DNA from 4 places in the Arthrobacter sp. SAFR-179 genome. Region 1 is predicted to be linked to each of the others. Evidence: predicted binding sites of a transcription regulator. Region 1 holds the regulator's gene; each other region holds the start of a gene.
The links. The regulator HrcA, encoded in region 1, represses chaperone genes, less so after heat shock. The targets are predictions, from matches to a motif close to TTNGCACTCGNNNNNNNCGAGTGCNAA.
Positions count from the first base shown of each region.

Region 2: the regulator HrcA is predicted to act here: its motif matches at 2,593-2,619, upstream of groES (co-chaperone GroES).
Region 3: the regulator HrcA is predicted to act here: its motif matches at 1,712-1,738, upstream of groL (chaperonin GroEL).
Region 4: the regulator HrcA is predicted to act here: its motif matches at 1,979-2,005, upstream of ACR65K_RS00105 (Hsp20/alpha crystallin family protein).

Region 1 covers NZ_JBPFDM010000002.1:256,306-260,664, reverse strand. The annotation lists gene hemW (radical SAM family heme chaperone HemW) at 1-727, shown strand, start outside; gene ACR65K_RS05575 (DUF4870 domain-containing protein) at 728-1,138, opposite strand; gene ACR65K_RS05570 (DUF3097 family protein) at 1,291-2,142, opposite strand; gene hrcA (heat-inducible transcriptional repressor HrcA) at 2,314-3,327, shown strand; gene dnaJ (molecular chaperone DnaJ) at 3,415-4,359, shown strand, end outside.
Region 2 covers NZ_JBPFDM010000001.1:456,874-461,232, reverse strand. The annotation lists gene ACR65K_RS02350 (dihydrofolate reductase family protein) at 1-308, shown strand, start outside; gene groL (chaperonin GroEL) at 455-2,065, opposite strand; gene groES (co-chaperone GroES) at 2,143-2,436, opposite strand; gene ACR65K_RS02335 (hypothetical protein) at 2,687-3,082, opposite strand; gene ACR65K_RS02330 (THUMP-like domain-containing protein) at 3,137-4,359, shown strand, end outside.
Region 3 covers NZ_JBPFDM010000008.1:173,423-177,781, reverse strand. The annotation lists gene ACR65K_RS14130 (cold-shock protein) at 140-346, shown strand; gene ACR65K_RS14125 (ABC transporter substrate-binding protein) at 343-1,626, shown strand; gene groL (chaperonin GroEL) at 1,917-3,551, shown strand; gene ACR65K_RS14115 (ABC transporter substrate-binding protein) at 3,634-4,359, opposite strand, start outside.
Region 4 covers NZ_JBPFDM010000001.1:20,340-24,698, reverse strand. The annotation lists gene ACR65K_RS00115 (histidine phosphatase family protein) at 1-384, shown strand, start outside; gene ACR65K_RS00110 (NAD(P)H-hydrate dehydratase) at 353-1,285, shown strand; gene ACR65K_RS00105 (Hsp20/alpha crystallin family protein) at 1,482-1,904, opposite strand; gene ACR65K_RS00100 (FAD-dependent monooxygenase) at 2,464-4,107, opposite strand; gene ACR65K_RS00095 (hypothetical protein) at 4,120-4,359, opposite strand, start outside.

The sequences.
Region 1 (4,359 bases):
CCGCACCCACACGCCGAGCCGCGTGCCGCAGGTGGTGCAGTGGGCGCGCGAGGCCGGACTGGCTGTGAGCCTGGACCTGATCTACGGGACGCCGGGGGAGTCGCTGGCCGACTGGCGCCACTCCCTGGAGACCGCGCTCTCCTACGGCCCCGACCACATCAGCGCGTACGCGCTGATCGTCGAGGAGGGCACCAAGCTGGCTGCGCAAATGCGCCGCGGCGAGGTTCCGGGAATCGACGACGACGACCACGCCGACAAGTACGAGCTCGCCGACCAGCTGATCACCGGGGCCGGGCTTGGCTGGTACGAGGTCAGCAACTGGGCCAGGACTCCGGAACAGGCCTGCCGCCACAACCTCGCCTACTGGCGGGGCGACGACTGGTGGGGAATCGGCCCCGGCGCGCACTCCCATGTGGGCGGGGTCCGCTGGTGGAACGTCAAGCACCCATCGGCCTATGCGAACAGGCTGTCACAGGGGCTTTCACCGGCCGCCGGCCGCGAAACCCTGGACGCGGAAACCAGGAACATGGAGCGGGTCATGCTGGAAGCGCGCCTGCAGTCCGGCCTGGACGTCTCGACGCTTAGTGCCGGGGGACGGCATGAGGTGGCCGGGCTTATCGCCGACGGCCTGGTGGATCCTGCCGCTGCCTTCCGCGGGCGGCTGGTCCTGACCTTGAAGGGCAGGCTCCTGGCAGACGCAGTGGTACGCCGGGTCCTGCCGGACTGACTACTTGATCCAGCGCAGGTTGTACTGGTAGCGGTGCGGCTGGCCCCGGTTGACGTGGATCCCGGCGGCGACGGAGAAGCAAGTGAGCGCCACCCAGATCAGCGTGGCAATAACCGCGAAGATGTTCCCGACATAGGGAATGAACACCAGGATGTTGGCCAGCACGGCGGCAATGGTGGGCGGCAGGCTGAAGTTCAGCGCTTCCTTGGACTCCTGGGCGGTGAACGGCCCGCGGTCACGGAAGATCAAATAGATCAGCAGTGACGGGATGCAGCCCAGGATCCCGCCGAAGTGCGCGAGCGTTGCCCACTGGCGGTCTTCGCTGGCCGTCAGCGGCAGGGCATTGGCGGGGACGCCATGGTACTCGGAACGGCCCTGGCCGTCCCTGTGATCACGTGCGTTTTCTGCCACAGTCTGTTCCTTCGAAGGTGCAAGTGGTGCTGGGTACGGATCCCGGCGCGTGCAGTGCGTGAAAACGCGTGCAGGGCCGGAAAAATGCTGCAGTGCCTCACATAAGGAACCGCACTACCAAGAATACTGGGTCCCGGCCGGCCTTCCGCCCTTCAGGGCACGGTCAGGAAATCGATCACTTCTTCAACCCTGCCCAGCAGGGATGCTTCGAGGTCGGCATACGTGCGTACGGCGCCCAGCAGTTTCTGCCACCCAAGGCCGATGTCTTCCTTGGTCGCGTGGGGCCAGCCGAAGGCTTTCAGGATCCCGGTCTTCCAGTCCTGCCGGTGGGGTACGGCAGGCCATTTGTCGATCCCAAGGACAGCGGGACGGATCGCCTGCCATACGTCCACGTACGGGTGTCCGACGATCAGGACGTTCCCGGCGGCACCCGGGGAGGCCATGACGGCTTCCGCGATGCGGGACTCCTTGGAATCGGGTACCAGATGGTCCACCAGGACGCCGAGCCGCCGGCCGGGGCCGGGCCTGAAGTCCGCCACGGCTGCGGCGAGGTCGTCAATACCGTGCAGGGGCTCGACGACGATGCCTTCCACCCGGAGGTCATCTCCCCAGACTTTTTCCACCAGTTCGGCGTCGTGCTTGCCTTCCACCCAGATCCGGCTGGCCTTGGCTACCTGGGCGCGCTGCCCGGCCACCCGTACCGATCCCGAGGCCGTCCGTCCCGCTGCCGGACCGGCGGCGGCAGGCCGTGGCGCCGGCGGCATCAACCGGATGGGCTGGCCCTCAAGCAGGAAACCGAAGCCAAGACGGAAGGAACGGGACTTACCCCGCCTGTCCTCCAGCGCCACCACATGCATTCCACCGGATTTCTCCACCCGCGTCACGGCACCCACCCAGCCGGACTGCACTTCCTCGAGCACCATGCCGCGCTCCACGGGAACCTCAGGCAGTTCCGTCCGTGCGGGAGCCGATATGCCCCGTGGGCCCCAGTTCTGGTAATCCATGGATTCGATCCGCCTAGCGCTAGGTCCTCAGCACCGGAATTTCGCCCGGAGCGGTACCAATGCTAACAACGGGCCGAGGCATAATAGACTGTTAGCACTTGGGCATGTCGAGTGCTAACAGTGGGTTGCATCGGGAGGGGCATGCGCCCCGAACCATGGAGGAGGTGGAGAGTGAGCGAGCCACGCAAGCTGGAAGTACTGCGGGCCATCGTGGAGGACTACGTCCACTCCCGCGAACCGGTTGGGTCAAAAGCCCTGGTGGAGCGGCATCATCTTGGTGTTTCCAGCGCCACCATCCGCAACGACATGGCCGCCCTGGAGGATGAGGGGCTGATCACCGCCCCGCATACCAGCGCCGGCCGGATTCCCACCGACAAGGGCTACCGGCTCTTCGTCGACCAGATCTCGGCTGTCAAGCCGCTGTCGGCAGCCGAGCGCCGCGCCATCCAGTCCCTGCTCGAAGGCGCGGACGACCTCGACGACGTGCTGGAACGTACGGTCCGGCTGCTGTCCCAGCTGACCAACCAGGTGGCCGTGGTGCAGTATCCGCACCTGAGCAGGGCACTTGTCCGCCATATCGAATTCGTCCTGCTCGCCCCCCGCAAGGTCCTTGTAGTCCTGATCGCCAACAGCGGCAAGGTGGAGCAGCGGGTGATCGACGTCGGGCAGGATCTTGGCGACGACGCTCTGGCTGAACTGCGCACCCGGTTCCTTGGCGCGCTGGGCGGAACACCGCTGAGTCAACTGGCCCAGGCTCTGCCCGCCGTCGTGGCCGCAACCCCGCACCAGCAGCGGCAGGCGGCACACGCACTGGCGATCGGGCTGGAGGGCCTGGCGCAAAACAGCCGGGAAGAGCGGATGGTCATGGCAGGCACAGCCAACCTTGCCAGGTCGAACGTGGACTTCCCCCTCAGCATCGGCCCGGTGCTCGAGGCGCTTGAGGAGCAGGTGGTGATGCTGCGGTTGTTGAGCGAAATGGCCCAGGACCACCGGGGTGTCGCTGTCAGCATCGGAAGGGAGAACCCGTACGACGGCCTTGCCGAGGCCTCCGTCGTGGCCACCGGTTACGGTCCGGACAGCGCCGCGAAAGTAGGGATCCTCGGGCCCACCCGGATGGACTATCCCACCACCATGGCCGCCGTCCGGGCAGTGGCGCGCTACCTTTCCAGGATTTTGGGGCCCTGACTCTCAACCGCCGGAGCCTGCTCCGGCCGGGAAGCAAGAGCCGGGCCGCCCAACTGAACGAAGTACAACAAGGAAGAGATACGAACTTTGAGCAGCCACTATGACGTCCTTGGAGTCTCACCCGAAGCTACGGGCGAAGAAATCAAAAAGGCCTACCGCAAGCTGGCCCGCACCCTCCACCCTGACGTAAACCCCGGAGCGGACGCGTCAGAACGGTTCAAGGCAGTAACCCACGCCTACGAGGTGCTTTCCGATCCCCAGAAGCGCCGGATCTATGACACCACCGGCAACGAGAACGGCACCGACAACGGCTTCGGCGGCGCAGGCTACGCGGGCCAGGGGTTCGCGTTCCAGGACATCTTCGACACGTTCTTCGGCGCCGGCGGAACCTCCGGTCCGGCCTCGCGTGTCCGGCGCGGCCAGGACGCCCTCATCAGCGTTCGGATCGATCTCCGTGACGCCGTGTTCGGCGTCAACAAGAAACTCGAAGTGGACACCGCCGTGGTCTGCCCCACCTGCGACGGATCCTGCTGCCGCCCCGGCACCCATCCCGAACGCTGCGACATCTGCGGCGGCAGCGGCCAGGTCCAGCGGGCCGTCCGCTCCATCCTCGGCCAGGTCATGACGGCCGCCCCCTGCGGCACCTGCGAAGGTTTCGGCACGGTCATCAAGGACCCCTGCAACGAGTGCAGCGGCCAGGGCCGTATCCGCAGCCGCCGGTCCCTGACCATCAAGGTTCCCGCCGGCGTGGCCACCGGAACCCGGATCCAGCTCTCCGGACAGGGCGAGGCCGGCCCCGCGGGCGGTCCGGCCGGTGACCTGTACGTGGAGATCCGCGTCAACAACGATGCCACCTACGTGCGGGAAGGCGACGACCTGCACGCCACCCTGCATATCCCCATGACGGCGGCTGCCCTGGGCACGGACGTCAGCCTGGAAACCTTTGACGGCACCCAGGAGATCGACGTCAAGCCCGGCACCCAGTCGGGGGAGATCATCACCCTGCGCGGCCTCGGTGTCACGCACCTCAGG
Region 2 (4,359 bases), on a different contig from region 1:
CATGGGCAGGCACCACGGTGCTGCGGGATGCCGCGGCCGTGGGTAGGCTGCGGGACGAGTACCAGCAGGTGCACATGTTCGGCAGCGGGGTCCTCATCCGCTCTTTGCTGGAGGCAGAGGTGCTGGACCGCCTTCATCTTTGGCTGTATCCGGTCACCCTGGGGCAGGGCAAGCGGCTTTTCGACGCCGGGACCATACCCGCCACGTTCCGCCTCGCCGAGCCGGCACGCAGCTACCCCAAGGGAGCCGTGTCGCTGGTCTACGAACGGGCGGGCGGAGTCGAAACCGCGGAGATGGGGGCCGGCTGATCCGAACCTTCCAGCTATGAGTGCACAAAAAACCGGCCCAGCTGATGCTGGACCGGTTTTTATGGCGCCTGCAGCGGCCCCTGTGGTGGGCCCACGCCGTCAGGGTTCCCTGACCGAGCGAAGCGAGGTTAGGGAGCCGGTGGGGATTAGTGGCTGTGGCCTGCGTGCTCGTCCTCTTCGGCCGGCTTCTCCACGACAAGGGTCTCGGTGGTGAGAACCAGGGCGGCGATGGAGGCCGCGTTGCGGAGGGCAGCACGGGTGACCTTGACGGGGTCGATGACGCCCGCGCCGATCAGGTCCTCGTACTCGCCGGACTTGGCGTTGAAGCCGTTGTTGGTTTCGAGGTCGGCAACCTTGGAGGTGACCACATAGCCGTCGAAGCCGGCGTTCTGGGCGATCCAGCGCAGCGGCTGCACCAGTGCGCGGCGGACAATGCCGACGGCGGCGGCAGCGTCACCTTCGAGGGCCTTCACAGCAGCATCCTCATCCAGTGCCTTGAGGGCGTGGATCAGGGCCGAGCCACCGCCGGCCACGATGCCTTCTTCGAGGGCAGCGCGGGTGGAGGACACGGCGTCCTCGATGCGGTGCTTCTTTTCCTTCAGCTCAACCTCGGTTGCGGCACCCACCTTGATGACGCCGATGCCGCCGGCCAGCTTGGCCAGCCGCTCCTGGAGCTTTTCGCGGTCCCAGTCGGAGTCGGTGCGGGTAACCTCGGCGCGCAGCTGGGCAACGCGTGCGGCCACGTCCTCGGCCGAACCTGCGCCGTCCACGATGGTGGTGTTGTCCTTGGTGACGGTGATGCGGCGGGCGGTACCCAGCACCTCCAGGCCGACGGTGTCCAGGCTCAGGCCCAGCTCCGGGGAGACAACCTGCGCACCGGTGAGGGTGGCAATGTCCTGCAGCATGGCCTTACGGCGGTCACCGAAGCCGGGAGCCTTGACGGCAACGACGTTCAGGGTGCCGCGGATGCGGTTGACGATCAGCGTGGACAGGGCTTCGCCCTCGACGTCCTCGGCGATGATGAACAGCGGCTTGGAGGCCTGAAGCGCCTTTTCCAGCAGCGGCAGGAATTCCTGGATGGAGGAGATCTTGCCCTGGTTGATCAGGATGAGGGCGTCCTCGAGGACTGCTTCCTGGCGTTCCGCGTCGGTGACGAAGTACGGGGACAGGTAGCCCTTGTCGAACTGCATGCCCTCGGTGAGGACCAGTTCGGTCTGGGTGGTGGAGGACTCTTCGATGGTGATGACGCCATCCTTGCCCACCTTGCCGAAGGCCTCGGCCAGGAGCTCGCCGATTTCGTCGCTCTGGGCGGAGATGGCGGCAACGTTTGCCACCTGGGTGCCTTCGACAGGGCGGGCGTTCTCCAGCAGGCGGGCAGCCACGGCTTCAACCGCAACTTCGATGCCGCGCTTGATCTGGCCGGGGGCAGCGCCCGCTGCAACGTTGCGCAGGCCTTCCTTGACCAGGGCCTGGGCCAGGACCGTCGCGGTGGTGGTGCCGTCGCCGGCAACGTCGTTGGTCTTGGTGGCTACTTCCTTGGCCAGCTGGGCGCCAAGGTTCTCGTAGGGGTCGTCCAGTTCCACTTCGCGGGCGATGGTGACGCCGTCGTTCGTGATGGTGGGGGCGCCCCACTTCTTGTCCAGGACGACGTTGCGGCCGCGGGGGCCGAGCGTCACCTTGACGGTGTTCGCGAGCTTATCGATGCCGGCCTCAAGGGACCGGCGGGCAGCGTCATTAAACGCAAGCTGCTTTGCCATGGTTTTGTCCTTTCAAAGACAGAACCCCGCACTGCCGGCCAGCATGAGCATGGCCGGCGGCACGGGGATCCGAAGAGTTACTTAACGACGATTGCCAGGACGTCGCGGGCGGACAGCACGAGGTACTCGGTGCCGCCGGTCTTGACTTCGGTTCCGCCGTACTTGGAGTAGATGACGACGTCGCCAACGGCTACGTCAATGGGAACGCGGTTGCCATCTTCGAAGCGGCCGGGGCCTACTGCAACAACTTCGCCTTCCTGCGGCTTCTCCTGCGCGGAGTCCGGGATGACCAGGCCGGAAGCCGTGGTCTGCTCGGCTTCGAGCGGGCGGACAACGATACGATCCTCAAGAGGCTTAATAGAGACCGACACTCGGACCTCTCCTTTTCGTCAGCAAATTCGTGGACTGGAAAGCTTTCCGCCATAGCTGGCAAACCGTCGTCGCGGTGCCGGCAGCAGCCTGGCTGGCAGCTCTTCATGTATTAGCACCCTCCTAGGGAGAGTGCTAATGAAGACTCTATGTAAGGGTTAGCACTCGGTCAAGGTGAGTGCCAACGTTTCGTCATGGGCGTACGCCTTTTCGGGGCCCGACGACGGCGGCCCGGGCGCCGGGCACGCTCCCCTACCGGCCCAGGTCGTCGAAGTCCACGTCTTCGCCGCCGTCGCCGTCGGCGTCGCCGTCGCCGTCGCCGCCCGCCTTCCGTGCCCGGAAGAGCACCCAGCCGGCCCCCGCTGCGGCGAGCGCCGCAATGACGAGGATGAAGATGCTCCCCATGCGCGCGCCGTCGTACAGCCCGCGGATGTCCCGGGACTCCTGGGTGTTGTCCTGGATGTCGTTGCCGCCCACCGAATAGACGGTGGCGTTGAAGGTGTCCAGCAGGAAAATGATCACCAGCAGGGCGATGCAGACCACGGCCACCACGGCGGCAGCGATCAGGACGGGACGGGCAAACCTTGCCGGGCCGCGGTTCCTGGGTGGGTGTCCGCCGGGCTCCACGGGGGCTGTGCTCTCATCCATGGTTTCAACAGTATCCGCATCGCGGCCGCGCGCTCCTCCACTAGGCTGGAACCCATGGCTCACGCTCCCCAGGACCAGATTGCACCGCTGCTGACCCCCGAAGGATGGGACCTGCTGGCGTCCCTGGGCCCTTACCGGGACGAGGATTCCTTTGCGCTCAATGCGGCCCTGCGGAAGGCCGGGCACCCTGCCGGGCTCGTATCCGCCGTCCTGACCCAGTCGCGGCTGCGCACCAGGGCGGAGGCGAAATTCGGCGAGTTCGCCCGGCAAATGCTCTTCACCCAGGCAGGCCTGGAGCAGGCCACGCGCCTGAACGTCGCCGCGCACCACGCGCAACGGTTCGCTGCTGCCGGGATCAGCCGCGTGGCGGACCTGGGCTGCGGGCTCGGCGCCGATGCCATGGCCCTGGCATCCCTGGACATCAACGTCACCGCCGTGGAAATGGACGAAACCACCGCGGCCTGCGCCACCATGAACCTCATCCCGTTCCCCAATGCCACAGTGGTCCACGCCGACGCGGCATCAGTCCCGCTGGAAGGGATCGACGGCGTCTGGCTGGATCCCGCGCGCCGCGTCACCTCCACGTCCGGAACCAAGCGGATCTGGGACCCCGAGGCGTTCTCCCCGCCGCTGTCCTTCGTGGAGTCGCTCGCTGCCGACGGGAAGGCCGTGGGCGTGAAGATGGGCCCGGGCATGCCGCACGAGTCTGTTCCTGCAGGCTGCGAAGCCCAGTGGGTGTCCGTTGGCGGGGATGTCACCGAAGTAACCCTCTGGTTCAACGCCGTACGCAGGCCCGGGGTCCGCCGGGCGGCCTTGGTCCTGGGTTCGCAGGGGCCCGCGGAGTTGGCCAGCGCGGAGGACTTCGGCGCCGGCCCGGCCGCACCGGTGGGACCGGTGGAGGGCTACCTCTACGAACCCGACGGCGCCGTGATCCGTGCCGGCCTGGTGGCCGACGTGGCACTGCAACTCGGCGGGCACCTGGTGGACGAACACATCGCCTACATCTGCGCCCCGGAACTCCTGGACACCCCGTTCGCCCGGGCCTACAAGGTCCTGGAGGTCATGCCCTACAACGTCAAGGCGCTCAAGGCCTGGGTGAAGCAGGAGGGCATCACCGTGCTGGACATCAAGAAGCGCGGCACTGCGGTAACCCCGGAGGAGCTGCGGAAGCAGCTGCTGCCCGGCGGAAAGAACTCCAAGAAGGGTGCCGCCAGGACCGCCACCCTGGTCCTGACGCGGATCGGCGAGGACCGGGTGGCGATCGTGGTGGAACCGGT
Region 3 (4,359 bases), on a different contig from region 1:
AACGTTCCTGGTCCACGGCAGGCCGCTGTCAGCGCCGGGCTGCGGGGATTGGCTAGAGTGATTTCCAGGCCAGGGCCGGCCCGGCTCTAAGCCCCACGGTCCGGTCCCACCCGGCCCCCAACGGAAAGAGTTGTTCATCATGGCACTGGGAACCGTCAAATGGTTCAACGCTGACAAGGGCTATGGCTTCATCACCGTTGACGGCTCCGGTGACGACGTCTTTGTCCACTGGTCCGCGATCCAGGGGGAGGGCTACCGCGCCCTCGATGAGGGACAGCGGGTGCAGCTGGACCTCGGGGAGGGCGAAAAAGGCCCCCAGGCGGAAAACGTCCGGCCCGCCCAGTGACCGGGTTGTACAGTTCCACCGTCCGCGTCCGTCCGGCACTGGCCGTTTCCCTGGCAGCGGTCCTGGCGGTCACGGCTTGCTCGGGGGCCGGCGGCAACGCCAGGGTGGACACAGCGGAAGCCTCCGGAGACGGTGTGCTCAGGGTGGGCCTGATCCTGGACAACACCGGCAACAATGCCTTCCTTAATGCTCCCCAGTTGGCCGCCGCCAAGCTGGCCATCCAGGAGATCAACGCAGCCGGCGGACACAAAGGCCGGCCGGTGGAGCTGCTCCCGGCGCATCCCGACCGGGAAGCCGCAGGGCAGGCGAGTGACCTGGTGGACGCCAAAGCGGATGTGGTCATTGGACCGACAGATTCCAGCCACGCAACCGCCGCTGTGGACGTCCTGTCCCGCGCGCATATACCCCTCATCTCGCCGGCCAACACCGCTGCCGCCCTCTCCGGAATCGCCAGTGGAGGCTACTACTTCCGCACCGCTGCCGCCGACGTCGCACAAGGGCCCGTGCTTGCCAAGCTCGCCAGGGACGCCGGGGCGGCCACCATCAGCGTGCTGCACCAGGAAGGTGCCTACGGCAAGGACCTCTCGGCTGCCGTCACGGAGGCTGCCCGGCAGTCCGGCCTCACGGTCCTGCCCGGGGCCGGTTTCAAGCCCGGTGACGCCGCCCAGGCCGCACGCTCCACCGCCAAGGCCAACCCGGACGCCGTCGTCCTCATTGCCCGGGAAGGTGCGCAGGGGGCATTGGCCGAGCTGAACAATTCCGGCCTCAACGGTTCGAAAATCATCCTCAGTGACGGCGGCTTCGCCCGCTACGGGTCCGGGCTCGCCTCCCGCGTCCTGGACGGCGCCCGCGCCGTGGTCCCCGGCCAGCTGCCCACCGCCGCCTTCCAGGGAAGACTCCTGGCCGTGGATCCATCCCTGAAGGATGTTTCCTATGCGGCTGAAACCTACGACGCCGTAACGCTGGCGGCACTGGCCGCTGCCAGGGTCCAGGATGACGCGGGACGCTCCATCGCTGCCAACCTGATCCCGGTATCGGGAGGGACTGCACCTGCGGGGAGTGGCAGTGCGGGCGCATCGGCGCCTGCCCCGTGCCTGACCTACAAGGAGTGCCTGGGCGGGCTCGCCGCCAGCCGGGACATTAATTACGACGGCGAATCGGGCCCGGTTGCCTTCGATTCCAACGGGGACATCACCAGCGCTGTTTTCTCCGTCTATAGGTATGGCCCGGACAACAACCCCAGCCCCACAGGCCGGGAGACGGCCGGACGCGCCGGCTGATCGCCCTGGGCGAAGCGACTCCCTTTCCCCGGCCGTCCGGCGTCTTTTCGCTTGCACTCTCACCTGGGGAGTGCTAATTATTGAGTTAGCACTCTGACGTACCGACTGCTAAAGCAAAGCCTGGTCCCGGCCGGCAGCGCGTGGCACCGGTCGAGGAGCGAAAGAAACACCTCACTTCAGTGAGATCCCCACCCGGAGGCATACAGAGGCCGCCGTCAAAGGATCGTCCGTCGCGGGCACTGCAGCGAAGGTTCATTCTTAACGACTGTCCCGAAAGGACTACTGCCGTTATGGCCAAGATCATTGCATTTGATGAAGAGGCACGCCGCGGCCTTGAGCGTGGCCTGAACACCCTCGCCGACGCCGTTAAGGTCACCCTCGGCCCGCGTGGACGCAACGTCGTCCTCGAAAAGAAGTGGGGCGCCCCCACGATCACCAACGATGGTGTTTCCATCGCCAAGGAGATCGAGCTGGACGATCCTTACGAGAAGATCGGCGCCGAGCTGGTCAAGGAAGTTGCCAAGAAGACCGACGACGTCGCCGGTGACGGCACCACCACGGCTACCGTGCTGGCACAGGCCCTGGTCAAGGAAGGCCTGCGCAACGTTGCCGCCGGCGCCGACCCGCTGTCCCTCAAGCGCGGCATCGAGAAGGCTGTTGACGCCGTCACCGCCGAGCTGCTGAACTCCGCCAAGGAAATCGAAACCAAGGAAGAGATCGCGGCCACCGCCTCCATCTCCGCCGGTGACGACGAGATTGGTGCGCTCATCGCCGAAGCCCTGGACAAGGTGGGCAAGGAAGGCGTCATCACGGTCGAGGAGTCCAACACCTTCGGCCTGGAGCTCGAGCTCACCGAAGGCATGCGCTTCGACAAGGGCTACATTTCCGCCTACTTCGTCACGGACACCGAGCGCCAGGAAACGGTCCTCGAGGATCCGTACATCCTGATCGTCAACTCCAAGATCTCCAACGTCAAGGAACTGGTTGCTGTCCTGGAAAAGGTCATGCAGTCCAACAAGCCGCTGCTGATCATCGCCGAGGACATCGAGGGCGAGGCCCTGGCCACCCTGATCGTGAACAAGATCCGTGGCACCTTCAAGTCCGTCGCGGTCAAGGCTCCGGGCTTCGGTGACCGCCGCAAGGCCCAGCTGGCCGACATCGCCGTCCTCACCGGCGGCCAGGTCATTTCCGAAGAGGTTGGACTCAAGCTGGAGAACGCCGGCCTGGAGCTCCTGGGCCAGGCCCGCAAGGTTGTTGTCACCAAGGACGAGACCACCATCGTCGAAGGGGCCGGCGACGCCGACCAGATCGCAGGCCGCGTTTCCCAGATCCGCGCCGAGATCGAGAACTCAGACTCCGACTACGACCGCGAGAAGCTGCAGGAACGCCTGGCCAAGCTGGCCGGCGGCGTTGCAGTCATCAAGGCCGGTGCCGCCACCGAGGTTGAGCTCAAGGAACGCAAGCACCGCATCGAGGACGCAGTCCGCAATGCCAAGGCTGCAGTTGAAGAAGGCATCGTGGCCGGTGGCGGCGTGGCCCTGATCCAGGCCGGCGCCAAGGCATTCGCCAACCTGCAGCTGTCCGGCGACGAGGCAACCGGTGCCAACATCGTCCGTGTTGCCATCGACGCCCCGCTGAAGCAGATCGCCTTCAACGCAGGCCTCGAGCCCGGCGTGGTTGTGGACAAGGTCCGCGGCCTCCCCGCAGGCCACGGCCTGAACGCAGCAACCGGCGAGTACGTCGACCTGCTGGCTGCCGGCGTCAACGATCCCGTCAAGGTAACCCGCTCTGCCCTGCAGAACGCGGCTTCGATCGCCGGCCTGTTCCTCACCACCGAAGCAGTGGTGGCTGACAAGCCGGAGAAGAACGCTGCTCCCGCAGGCGGAGACGACATGGGCGGCATGGGTGGCATGGGCGGCTTCTAAGCCTTCCTGCCGGGACCTGTCCCGCTAAACAAAATGCGGCCCCCTCGTTTGTGAGGGGGCCGCATTTTTGTGTCCGGTGGAATTACTTGCGGGCCGAGTCCAGCATTCCCTGGACTTCCTTTTTAAAGGCTTCCGCCGCGGCCTGCGGAGTCATCCGGTCATACAGCACTTCATCGGTGTACCGCTTGATGACGTTCTGGACGCTGCCTGCACCCACTGGCGGGACCGGCGGTGCTTCCTTGATGTCCGGTGCGATGTCCTTCAGGAAACCAACCACCGTGGTGTCGGCCGGCTTGAGTTGCGGGGTGATGCCGGCAACGATTTCCGAGTTGGTGGGGACGCCCCTGTCGGTCATCAGGATAGCGCCCGCCTCCGGGCTGTTGGTGAGGTAGTTGATGAACTCGGCGGCCTGCTGGGGATGCTTTGAGCGGGAGGAAGCTGACCAGAACATGGTGGGCTTGTAGTACATGCCGTTGCCGGCCGAGGTTCCGTCGACGCTGGGGGCCCGCAGCATTTTGATGCTGCTGCCGGTGGTGGCTTGAAGCGAACCAAGCTGGTTGGTCCACCACCAGGCCATGCCCACCCGGTTCGTTCCAAACAGGCTTTCCTCCAGGCCGGCGCCTGCGTCCTCGGTGGCCACGGTGGCCGGCGGGCTGGCCTTGGAGTCGCGTTGTTCCTTGAGCCGTTCCCAGAAGGACGCCGCAGTGGCGGTCTCAAAGTCGAGCTTGCCGTCCGCCGAGTACAGGTTTTCCCCGTGCTGGCGGAGCCAGATGATCAGGTCAGCTTCGTTGCTCCCATAAGCGGCCCC
Region 4 (4,359 bases), on a different contig from region 1:
TACCCCGAGGAATCAGAGCGCCGGGACTGGCTGGGCAAGCTGTACTACCGGCCGCCGGGAGGCGAATCCTGGGCGGATGTGGCATTGCGGCTGCGGTCCGTCCTGGCGGAATTGAACGGCCTGGGCACGGGCCACCGGGTGATGCTGGTGTGCCACGACGCCGTGATCATGCTGTTCCGGTATGTGCTGGAAGGGCTCAGCGAGAAGGAAATCCTGGACCTGGCAGCCACGGAGGCCATCCTCAACGCCTCGCTGACCCGGTTCGTCCGCCCCTCAGGCGTTGGGCCGTGGACGCTGGAGAGCTTCAATGTGGCCGACCACCTGGCGGAGCAGGGCGTCACCGTCACCGAGCATGCGGGAGATACCAGTGTCCGGCCGCGGTGAGTCCTCCGGCCCCACCCTGGTGACGCCGTCGCTGCTGCGGGAGTGGCCGCTGCCGGCGCCGGGGGCGGACAAGTATTCACGCGGATCGGTGCTGGTGGTCGGTGGCGCACGGGCCACCCCCGGCGCCGCCCTGCTGGCCGGCACCGCAGCCCTGCGCGCGGGCGCCGGAAAGCTGACCCTGGCCGTTGCGGAGTCCGTGGCAGTGCAACTGGGGGTGGCAATACCCGAATGCGGTGCGATCGGACTGCCGGAGACCGGGCAAGGATCGGTCAGGCCTGAGCTGGAGGGCATCTCCTCCTATCTGGACCGGGCCGACGCCCTGCTGGTCGGGCCAGGCCTCGATGACCAGGACCTTGCCGGTGAGCTGCTGGAGGCGCTTCTCAAACGCGAGGGTGGGGGTGACGCTGGCAGCAAGGAAGGCGCCGCCGTCGTCCTCGATGCCTACGCGCTGGGTGCGCTGGTGCCGCTGGAGGACCAGCTGGACCCGTGGCGCGGCCGGCTGATCCTTACGCCCAACCCCACCGAAGCCGGGATCCTGCTGGAACGCGACGTGGATGACCTGGAAAAGGACCTCGCCGAAATCTCCCAAAGGTTCGACGCCGTGGTCAGCTGCCAGGGGCTGATCACCCAGCCGCCCGGGCTGGCCTCGGACGAAGCTGAACTGTACAAAATCACCACGGGCTACGGCGGGCTGGGCACCTCCGGCAGCGGTGACGTGCTGGCGGGCGCCATCGCCGGGCTGCGGGCCCGGGGAACCAGCGGCGCGCAGGCAGCCTGCTGGGGGACGCATCTGCACGCGGCCGCGGCAGACCGGCTGGCCAGCAGGCTGGGGCCGCTGGGGTTCCTGGCCCGTGAACTTGCCGACGAACTCCCGGCGCTGATGCTGGAATTGGGCACCTGACCCCGGGACCTGCACAGCCCGGGAGCACGGGCGCCGGACATACGGATGGCCCCCGGCCGAAGCCGGGGGCCACCGTGACGGGAGGTTAGGGCCTAAGCTGCCGGTGCGCTGTCTGGCGCTGTGGCGTGCACAGAATGGCGATTCGCCCCAAAAAGGCAGTCAACAGAGATGGCCACCTCCCGGGTCTGTGTTGAAACTAAGCGGCGATTTCCTGCTTGGCCCCCTTCGTCTCGATCTCGATCTTGCGCGGCTTGGCCTTTTCAGCCACCGGGATCCGCAGCGTCAGGACGCCGGCGTCGTAGCTGGCCTTGACGTTCTCCGTATCCAGTGTGTCTCCAAGGATCAGCTGGCGGCTGAAGACGCCGCGCGGCCTCTCAGCGGCAATCAGCTCGGTGTCCTTGCCCACAGGATCGGGACGCTCCGCCCGCACCGTCAGGACGTTCCGTTCAACATCCAGGTCCACCGAGTCCGCCGGGACACCAGGCAAATCGAAGGCCACGACGAATTCCTGGTCCTCGCGCCATGCATCCATTGGCATCGCCGCCGGGCGTGCAGTGGTTCCGAGGACTTGCTGGGTAAGCCTGTCCAGCTCGCGGAACGGATCAGTTCGCATCAACATGGCTGCCCTCCTCGTAAGAGACGGTCCAACACACTTTCCGTATCAGCCGATCTGTAGTGGCTGATATAGATTTTTTAGCACCGCAGGAAAAGGTGTTCAAGGGCTTGGACAAGGTTTTTTGAAGATTTTCCGGACCTGCCAGGACACGGAAAAGGGGCCTTCCGCCCCATGCGGATGCACGGATGGAAGGCCCCTCTAAAGGTGTGATTCCGCCATTCAGTCCCTTGTTGGGTCCGGGCGAAGCGGTGCTGGACCCGGATCCGGGACGGGTAATGGGCCCGGGGGCGCGGGCGCAGGGAACGGGTTGGGAGACGGGGGGCCGGGCGGACGCGGCTGGGTGGGATCCGGCGATGTTGGCTCCGGACCAGGTTCAGGCGGGAACGGCTCGGGTTCGTGCACTGGCGGGATGGTCATGGAACTTCCCTTCTCACGCTGGGCGGATGTGCCTTGAACTGAACAGAATACGCCTGCGGCCCTTCGGCAACTACCCTCCCCCTCCCCGTTGCTCCATCACTTACGGTCCCCAAACGCGGTTTTGGGAGCGATAGGTGATGGAGCATCACGACGGCGGGAGGGCACCCACCAGCCGCAGCCAGGCATGCAGCTGGGCGGCGTCCGGCTCCCCGCAGCGGAAGCCGACGTAGCCGTCGGGGCGGACCGCGACGATGGCGCGGCCGGGGTGGCTGTCGAGGCGGTGGACATGCAGCAAGGAACCCCTTCCGGCCACCGCGCGCAGGGTGGGGTCTTCATCCAAGGCGCCGGGGCCGGCGTCTCGCTCCAGCAACAGGTGGATGCCGGGCACCGCGGTCAGCTCGTGAAGGCGGGCCGCCCGCCCGTTCACTGTAACGGCGGCGTCCGGCAGCCGCTCACCGGGCCTCGGCCATCCGCCGGCGAGGGGCGTGCCGTCACGGGAAATGGCACTGGTCCGGTAGCGCACGAATGGCTGGGCCAGCAGCCTGATGCCTTTGGCGGTGAGCCACTGCCGGCGGAACAGCAGCGGCAGGACCGGAGCGAACGCGGGCAGGAGGCTGCGGGTCAGGCGGGCCACCGGATGCGGCGAGGCTTCGCCGAAGAAGATGATGTGCGTCAGCGCCAGCACATGCCGGGCGGCAATCCGCCGCTCCTGCCCGTAGGTTTCCAGCAGCTCCGGCAGCGGCCTTCCCGCCGTCGCGGCGAAGCCGAGCTTCCAGCCCAGGTTGAGGCCGTCCAGGATGCCGTTGTTCATGCCCTGCCCGCCGGCCGGGGAGTGGGCATGGGCGGCGTCGCCGGCAAGGAAGAGGGGATTGCTACCAAACGTACTGGCCAGGCGGTGTTGCAGCGGGACCTGGGCCGACCACCGCACGTCCCGCACGGCTGCGCCCAGGCCCGACTCCCGGAGCAGGCGGGCCACCTCCTGGGACGGAACGGGCGGACCCAGCTGGCCGAAGCGGGCGGTGGATTGCGGCAGCGCCGGCCTGGTGGCGAGCATGCGCCAGGAGGCCCCCTCCCCCAGCGCGAAGAGGAACGCCAACCCCGAGTTCCCCACCGCCACATGCAGCAGCCCGGGATCCAGGCGGCCGTCCAGCTCCACATCCGCCAGGACCGCTTCCACCCGGTACGGGCCGCCGCGCCACTGGGCTCCAGTGAAGCTGCGGACTGTGCTGGACTGCCCGTCACAGCCGGCGAGGAACCGGGAGATATGGTGCCCGGAACGGTCACGTTCAGCATTGCCGCCAACCCCGCGCAGTTCCGCATGGACCATTCCAATGCCGGACGGCAAGCCTTCCGCCACGCTGCGCTCCGGTCCCAGGCTACGGAACTCCACGCCCCAGTCCACCGGCACGCCCCGGGCCTGCAGCGCCTGCCAGAGCACGTCCTCGACGTCGGCCTGCCGGACCAGAGTCAGGTGCGGAAAGGCGGTATCAGGGAGGTTTGCATGGCCCATGCGGGCTTCTATGACGCGGTGGCCCAGGTGGATGCGTGCTTCGGGAGCGGTGTCGGCGCGGTTCAGCAACTCATCGGCCACGCCCAGCGGGCGGAGCCCCTCCAGGGCCCGGGCATGCAGCATCATGGCCCGGGAAGGCCGGGCCCGGTGTTCGCGCCGGTCCACCACCCTGACCGTCGCGCCGTGCGCGTGAGCCTGGAGTGCTGTGGCGAGCCCCGCAGGACCGGCGCCCACCACTAAAACGTCAGTGTCCGCCGTCGTGCCCTGCCTGCCCGGCATTCCCGCCCGGCTTCATCCCTGCCCAACCAGGCGCCACCAGGCGTGGTCGGGGTGGCTTGGCGACTCAATCAGGGCGGGATTGGCGAGCAGTTCATCGCGGCGCAGCCCGGGCAGGACCTTGTAGCTGATGGACCCGGGAACGCTGACCAGTTCCAGGACGCGCCAGAGTGACGCGGCGTATTGGCGGGCCGGCGCGGCACCGTCCCACTCATACAGGCCGCGGTAGGCGCCGAACGTGTCGTGGGCGCACCA